One region of the Leclercia pneumoniae genome, then DNA from elsewhere that is predicted to be linked to it. Evidence: predicted binding sites of a transcription regulator. Region 1 holds the regulator's gene; the other holds the start of a gene.
What was found. The regulator LexA, encoded in region 1, represses DNA repair genes until DNA is damaged. The targets are predictions, from matches to a motif close to TNCTGTATGTACATACAGNA.
Positions count from the first base shown of each region.

Region 2: a site for LexA is predicted at 1,717-1,736, ahead of mutH (DNA mismatch repair endonuclease MutH). Genes of this name have one in related genera too.

Region 1 covers NZ_CP071383.1:267,259-271,473, reverse strand. Annotated here, with positions in the region: gene JZ655_RS01250 (CsbD family protein) at 1-67, opposite strand, end outside; gene dinF (MATE family efflux transporter DinF) at 210-1,529, opposite strand; gene lexA (transcriptional repressor LexA) at 1,590-2,198, opposite strand; gene JZ655_RS01235 (diacylglycerol kinase) at 2,308-2,676, opposite strand; gene plsB (glycerol-3-phosphate 1-O-acyltransferase PlsB) at 2,831-4,215, shown strand, end outside.
Region 2 covers NZ_CP071383.1:3,463,242-3,467,456, forward strand. Annotated here, with positions in the region: gene ptsP (phosphoenolpyruvate--protein phosphotransferase) at 1-739, opposite strand, end outside; gene rppH (RNA pyrophosphohydrolase) at 752-1,282, opposite strand; gene mutH (DNA mismatch repair endonuclease MutH) at 1,964-2,656, shown strand; gene JZ655_RS16775 (YgdI/YgdR family lipoprotein) at 2,785-3,003, shown strand; gene JZ655_RS16780 (NADP(H)-dependent aldo-keto reductase) at 3,134-4,174, shown strand.

The DNA of each region.
Region 1 (4,215 bases):
TACCCCACTGTTCTTTAGCTTTACCTTTGAACTGTTTCCAGTTACCGCCGACTTCGTCTTTATTCATAATCGCATCCTCATCGTTCGGTGATTAGCCTTCGTATCGTCCGTTACGTTCATTTCCTGTTGGACTTGATAATTATTATAGTTAAGGCTTCGGCGAACGAGGCACTATTCAGAATCTTTTACCGTTACGCCAAACGAAACCGCTACATAAACCAGGTATTATTACGCCAGTGATGGCGCCAGATAAGCGCCTGCGACAGGCCACGCAGAGCCAGAAACACGGCCAGCGCCAGCCATAGACCATGGTTACCCAGCCAGGGCAATGTGAGTAGCGTGAGGCCAAACCCGGCGGCGGCGATCGCCATACTGTTGCGCATTTCAGCGCCCCGCGTGGCGCCAATAAACATGCCATCCAGCAGGTAACACCACACCCCCACCACCGGTAATATTATCTGCCAGACCAGGTAATGATTCGCCAGTTCGCGAAGTTCGGGCAGCGAGGTGAGTAAGGCGATGATGCGATCGCCCATTAAGGCATAAATGAGAGCAAACCCCAGTGCAACCAGCCCGGCCTGACGACAGGCGGCGCGCCATACCTCGCGTAGCTGGCCACTTTCGCGGGCACCATACGCCTGGCCGGAGTGCGCCTCCACCGCATAGGCAAAGCCATCCAGCGCGTAGGCAGTAAAGGTCAGCAGGGTCATCAGAACCGCGTTGACGGCGACGATTTCGGGCCCCAGCCGGGCGCCAAAGACGGTTAGTGCGCCAAAGCAGAGCTGTAACAGCAACGAGCGCAACATGATATCGCGGTTCAGAGCCATGAGTTTGCGGATATTACCGCGCCAGCTCGCTTTCAACATCGCCAGTGAGATGCCGCGCAGGGCCAGTACTCGCCAGACCATCCACAAGCCAATCAATAACGTGGCGTACTCTGCCACCGCCGTGGCCAGCGCGGCGCCCTGCACATTCATCTTCAGGCCCATCACCAGCCACAGGTCGAGTACGATATTAATCAGGTTACCCACTACCAGCAGGATCACCGGGGCGCGGGCATATTGCACCCCCAGCAACCAGCCGAGCAATACCAGGTTTGCCAGCGATGCCGGCGCGCTGAGCCAGCGTATTTCCAGGAAACGCCGTGCCTGAAGCAGCACCGCGTCGCTCCCCCCCACAATATGCAGGGCAAGATCGATAAGCGGGGTTCGCAGTAACACAATCAGCAGCCCGGCCCCCAACGCCATCAGCAGCGGCTGCACCAGCGCACGTGCCAGACGCAACGGATCTTTTGCGCCATAGGCCTGGGCAGTTAAACCGGTAGTGCTCATGCGCAGGAAGAGCAGCAGCATAAAGAGGAAACTGGTCGCCGTCGCGCCGATGGCCACGCCGCCAAGATAGACAGGGGAATCCAGATGACCTATCACCGCCGTATCGACCAGCCCCAGCAGCGGCACGCTGATATTGGAGAAGATCATCGGCAGCGCAAGACGCCATAACGCCTTATCGGCGGTAGTCAGCAGAGACATGTGAATAACCAGAGAGAAAGAGAACAGGCTACGACACAGTCGTAGCCTGTCGGGAAGAGATTACAGCCAGTCGCCGTTGCGGATAACGCCAACCGCTAAGCCTTCAATGGAGAAGTTGTTTTCACGCAGGTCAACAACGATGGGGGAGAATTCGCTGTTTTCCGGCAGAAGCTGAACAATGTTGCCCTGCTTCTTCAGGCGCTTCACGGTTACTTCGTCGTCGATACGCGCCACGACCACCTGGCCGTTGCGCACATCCTGCGTTTTATGCACTGCCAGCAGATCGCCGTCGATAATGCCGATATCCTTCATGGACATGCCGCTAACGCGCAGTAAAAAGTCTGCACTCGGCTTAAACATACCGGGATCAACCTGATAGTGACCTTCAATGTGCTGCTGCGCCAGCAGCGGCTCACCCGCTGCTACGCGGCCTACCAGCGGCAGGCCCTCTTCTTCTTCAACCAGCAAACGAATGCCGCGAGACGCGCCGGAGACGATCTCCAGAACGCCCTTACGTGCCAGGGCTTTGAGATGCTCTTCAGCGGCGTTCGGAGAACGGAATCCCAGACGCTGCGCGATTTCCGCACGCGTGGGTGGCATCCCCGTCTGGCCGATATGATCCCGAATGAGATCAAACACCTCTTGCTGCCTGGTCGTTAACGCTTTCATTCCGCCCCCTGGGTGTATATACAGTTATGCTGTGAGTATATACAGTCAAAGGCGATTTTGGAACCATAAACCGCACAAAAAACCAGAGACTTATTCGTTTTGTCGAGGCTTATCGAAAATGTCCCCACAGCAGTGAGAGCCAGGTAAAGAGCGCGACAAAGATACTTAACAATACCGCCGCCGAGCCCATGTCTTTGGCCCGCCCGGAAAGTTCGTGATAATCAGACCCGATACGATCCACTACCGCTTCAATCGCACTGTTTAAAATTTCGACTATCATCACCAACATCACCGAGCCAATCAGCAGCACGCGGGTAATAGGATCGACATCCAGCCAGCAGGCAATAATGATTGCCGCAATCACGGCAACGCTCTCCTGGCGGAAGGCCGCCTCGTTGATCCAGGCTGCGCGGATCCCTTTCCATGAATAACCAGCAGCTTTAATGATACGGGTTAACCCAGTGGTATTATTGGCCATCAAAAGAACCTTTATTGAAAAATAGCGTCAGTAACTATAGCTATAGAGCGTTGCCATACCGCCTGAAGTATGACGGGTAACAACAGAAATTTTGTGCGCATTCTGTTATCCTTGCGCCGCAATTGCATTTTTAACCAGAGGCTTTACATCGTTTATGTCTGGCTGGCCAAGAATTTACTACAAATTACTTAATTTACCATTAAGCGTCCTGGTAAAAAGCAAGTCTATCCCGGCAAATCCTGCGCCGGAATTAGGGCTCGATACCTCGCGCCCTATTATGTACGTTTTGCCTTATAACTCTAAGGCCGACTTGCTGACGCTGCGCGCCCAGTGCCTGGCGCATGATTTACCTGACCCGCTGGAGCCGCTGGAGATCGACGGCACCCTGCTGCCGCGCTATGTCTTTATCCACGGCGGGCCGCGCGTGTTCACCTATTACACGCCGAAAGAAGAGTCCATCAAGCTGTTCCACGACTACCTCGATCTGCACCGCAGCAACCCGAATCTGGATGTGCAGATGGTGCCGGTCTCGGTCATGTTTGGCCGTCGCCCGGGGCGCGAAAAAGGAGAAGAGAACCCGCCGCTGCGTATGCTGAACGGCGTGCAGAAGTTCTTCGCCGTGACCTGGCTTGGTCGCGACAGCTTTGTGCGCTTCTCGCCGTCCGTCTCTCTGCGCCGGATGGCGGATGAGCACGGCACCGATAAGATTATCGCGCAGAAGCTGGCGCGCGTGGCGCGTATGCACTTTGCCCGCCAGCGTCTGGCTGCTGTAGGGCCACGTCTGCCTGCCCGTCAGGATCTCTTCAACAAACTGCTGGCATCCAAAGCGATTGCCCGTGCGGTTGAAGACGAAGCGCGCAGCAAAAAAATCTCCCACGAAAAAGCGCAGCAAAACGCCATTGCGCTAATGGAAGAGATCGCCGCGAACTTCTCTTACGAGATGATTCGCCTCTCCGATCGTATCCTGAGCTTTACGTGGAACCGCCTCTATCAGGGCATTAACGTTCATAACGCCGAACGGGTGCGTCAGCTGGCGCACGACGGTCATGAAATTGTCTATGTGCCCTGCCACCGCAGCCACATGGACTACCTGCTGCTCTCGTATGTGCTCTATCATCAGGGCCTGGTACCGCCGCATATCGCAGCCGGTATTAACCTGAACTTCTGGCCAGCAGGGCCGATTTTCCGTCGCCTGGGTGCGTTCTTTATTCGCCGTACCTTTAAGGGCAACAAGCTCTACTCCACCGTCTTCCGCGAGTATCTGGGCGAGCTGTTCAGCCGCGGCTATTCCGTTGAGTACTTCGTTGAGGGCGGTCGTTCCCGTACCGGGCGTCTGCTCGATCCGAAGACCGGAACCCTGTCGATGACGATTCAGGCGATGCTGCGCGGCGGTACGCGTCCTATCACCCTGGTGCCGATTTACATCGGTTATGAGCATGTGATGGAGGTGGGAACCTATGCTAAAGAGCTGCGCGGTGCCACCAAAGAGAAAGAGAGCCTGCCGCAGATGCTGCGTGGGCTGAGCAAGCTGCGTAATCT
Region 2 (4,215 bases), 1.2 Mb from region 1:
GGGAGTAAAGATCGAAAATGGCGGCCGTCTCTTTCTGCGCACCGGCGGCAAAGCGTTTACTGTAGCGGCGAAACTCACTGGCTGCCTCTTCCAGCGCGCCGGTTAGTCGCTCTCGCTCAAGGGCGGTGTCCAGCGTAGAGGCTTCGTAAACCTGCTCCATTAACGGCAGGGTTGCGTCCATCCAGCCTTCGGCGATGGCGACGCCCGGCGAAGCAGGCAGCGCGCGTATGCGCGTCTGGCGATATTGACCAAACAGCGCCGCGAGCTGGGACTGGGAGAGAATGGCTGCCATTTGCGTGGCCAGCGTAACGAGGAAAGACTCTTCACTTTCGTCGTACTGACGCAGTTCGCGCTGCTGAACGACCAGCACGCCAAGCAGCTGACGACGCTGAATAATGGGAACGCCCAGAAATGCCCGGAAGCGTTCTTCTTTTACGGAGGGGATATATTTAAAGCTGGGGTGTTTCTGCGCATCCGCCAGGTTGATAGGCTCAGCAAGGCGCCCAACCAACCCGACGATACCTTCATCAAATGCAAGCGCGACGGTACGGCCGCGTGGTTTTTTCAAACCTCGCGTGGCCATCAGATAATAACAACGCCGATCATGGTCGGCCAGGTAGACCGAACAGACCTCAGTTTCCATCGCAAGACAGATGTCAGTGACCAGAATATCCAGCGCCTCGTTGAGCCGTGGAGCGCTGGCCACCTTCTCGACTATTTCTCGCAGGCGGGTGAGCATAATGTGCGTAGCTTAACCTCTTTTACGTCGCCAGGCAGGTGCACTTTGCGGCTTAGGAGGGGCCTCCTGAAGCGTCATGACGGCACTTGCGAACTCTTTCATTACCCTGCGGTAAACGTCGCGTTTAAACGACACGACCTGACGGACAGGATACCAGTAGCTAACCCAGCGCCAACCGTCGAACTCCGGCGTGCTACTGCTTTGCATGTTGATATCTGCGTCGCTGCTCACCAGTTGCAGAAGAAACCATTTTTGTTTCTGGCCGATACATACCGGCTTTGTGTCCCAACGCACCAAACGTTTTGGTAATTTGTAACGCAACCAGTTGCGGGTCGAAGCAAGGATACGAACATCCTTCCGGCTTAAGCCAACTTCTTCGTACAGCTCCCGATACATCGCTTGCTCTGGGGTCTCTCCGGGGTTTATCCCACCCTGGGGAAATTGCCAGGAGTGCTGGCCATATCGGCGGGCCCACATCACCTGCCCCTGACGATTACAAATTACGATTCCGACATTCGGGCGGTAGCCATCGTCATCAATCACCGGACTACCTCAAACTAAACTTTATATAGAAATGATTGTTTCACACTCCAGTGAGGCGGTAAACCACTCTCTTACAGCCCTGCGGCGTAATAACATTTGAATAACTCACAAATTTCATCTGAGTTATAAACAGATGACCGAGCCGAAAGACGATTTTATTCACTTTTTCTGTGGATAGAGTTGTGAAGAAGTATGGAATTACCGATGGACAACCCAGATTACTCTTAATGATACGTAAAAACCCCACCCAAACAAAAGCTTTAAATACAGGGCATTACCCTGCTAATTCACTGCATAACATCGGCTAGTGTGATGCAGGTCACAAGCAAGATCATTGTATTGATGAAAGATCCACCAGCGTCGGTTTTATCCACAGATTGTGCCAATAAGTTAGGCACATTTTGTCTGATTTTTCGATTTTGACCATACGTCAAGGCTGTAAATGGAACCAGTAGTCAGGGTTATCACCACTTATCCCATTTTTCTGTGGATAACATGGTATAAGATCCTGTTCATTGTCAGTGACCAGAATTGAACAACCTTTTCGTGCCAGAAAAATTTCGCCTAAAAAGGTTAAGAAAAGCGTTATAAATCATTGGCCTGTTTTCTTTATACAGAACGGGATAAACTCATTCCCGATCGTGTATAACAACTGCTCATTTTTTAACCAATAGGTTCGTTATGTTTTCCCTCGTACCGTTAAGCTCTCCACCTGACAGCGAAGCACAGTTAATGGCCCAGGCCCAGCGGCTGGCAGGCTACTCTTTGGGAGAGTTGGCGCGGCTTGCAGGTTTACCCATTCCGCAGGATCTGAAGCGTGATAAAGGCTGGATCGGTCTCTTGCTGGAGGTGTGGCTGGGTGCCAGCGCCGGCAGCAAGCCGGAGCAGGATTTTGCGGCGCTCGGGGTAGAACTCAAAACCATCCCGGTGGATAGTCAGGGTAAACCGCTGGAGACGACCTTTGTCTGTGTGGCACCACTGACGGGGAATACCGGGATCACCTGGGAAACCAGCCACGTGAAGCATAAATTGAACCGCGTCCTGTGGGTGCCGGTTGAAGGGGATCGAGCTATTCCACTGGCAGAACGGCGAATCGGTTCGCCGCTGATCTGGAGCCCTGACGAGGAAGAAGATCGGCAACTGCGGCTGGACTGGGAAGAGTTGATGGATATGATTGTCCTTGGCCAGGTTGAGCGTATTACTGCGCGTCACGGAGAGGTGTTGCAATTGCGCCCTAAAGCCGCCAATAGCAAAGCCCTGACCGAGGCCATTGGTACACATGGCGAGCCCATTTTGACCCTTCCGCGCGGCTTTTACCTGAAAAAGAATTTCACCGGCGCCTTGCTGGCCCGCCATTTTTTGTTGAAAACATAGTTTTTCATGGCCATTTTCGTTATATCGCCCGCAATATGAGTATTTTTAAGATTTTACTGCTTTCGGCTTCGTAACTTCTAAGTTATTACTACACTAAGAAGAGTTTGAGCCAGTTAAAGGGGGTGGATATGAAAAAATGGGCAGTGATCATTTCAGCTGTTGGTTTAGCGTTTGCCGTTTCTGGTTGCAGTAGCGATTACGTCATGGCGACAAAGGACGGTCGGATGATTTTGACTGACGGCAAACCCGAAGTCGACGATGATACCGGTCTGGTGAGCTACCGCGATCAGCAAGGAAATTCGATGCAGATTAACCGCGATGAAGTTTCACAAATTATTGAACGATAAAGATTAAGGTCAGCGCCCGCTGGCCTTTTTGATTTTTCTCTTCCCCTTTTGCTTCCCCTCTGCCATGTTTATATTCCTTTGTCGGGAGGTTCCTGACCCATCTTATAAGTCACTATAAAGGAAGCCGGCTATGCATTATCACCGTATCCCCCATAGCTCACTGGAAATCAGTCAACTGGGGTTGGGCACCATGACATTTGGTGAACAAAATAGCGAAGCCGATGCCCATGCTCAACTCGACTACGCCATCAGCCAGGGGATAAACCTGATTGATGTGGCAGAGATGTACCCGGTGCCGCCGCGCCCCGAGACTCAGGGCTTAACGGAAACCTATGTTGGCAACTGGCTGGCAAAGCATGGCAACCGTGAGAAGCTGGTCCTCGCCTCTAAAGTCAGCGGGCCGTCACGCAACAATGACAGCGGGATCCGCCCGAATCAGATCCTTGATCGCAAGAACATTCGCGAAGCGCTGGATGCCAGCCTGAAGCGTCTGCAGACCGATTACCTTGACCTCTATCAGGTACACTGGCCGCAGCGACCAACTAACTGTTTCGGCAAACTGGGTTACAGCTGGGCCGACAGCGCGCCGGTGGTGACCCTGCTCGAAACCCTGGAAGCGCTGACCGAGTGCCAGCGCGCCGGAAAGATCCGTTATATCGGTGTCTCTAACGAAACCGCGTTTGGCGTGATGCGCTATCTGCACCTGGCCGATAAGCATGATCTGCCGCGTATCGTCACTATCCAGAACCCCTATAGCCTGCTGAACCGCAGCTATGAAGTGGGTCTTGCGGAAGTGAGCCAGTATGAAGGGGTGGAACTGCTCGCCTACTCGTGTCTGGCCTTTGGCACCCTGACGGGTAAATACCTTAACGGCGCGAAACCTGCCGGGGCGCGTAATACCCTCTTTAGCCGCTTTACCCGCTACAGCGGCGAGCAGTCGCAAAAAGCGGTGGCGGCGTATGTCGATATCGCGAAACGTCACGGTCTGGATCCTGCCCAGATGGCGCTGGCCTTTGTTCGCCGTCAGCCGTTTGTTGCCAGCACCTTGCTGGGCGCAACCTCGCTGGAGCAGTTGAAAACCAACGTTGAAAGCTGGCATCTCGAATTGAGTGAAGAGGTGTTAGCCGAGATTGAAGCGGTGCATCAGGTTTATACCTACCCCGCCCCATAACAAAAGCAAAACGGCAACCCAGAGGTTGCCGTTTTCGTCTC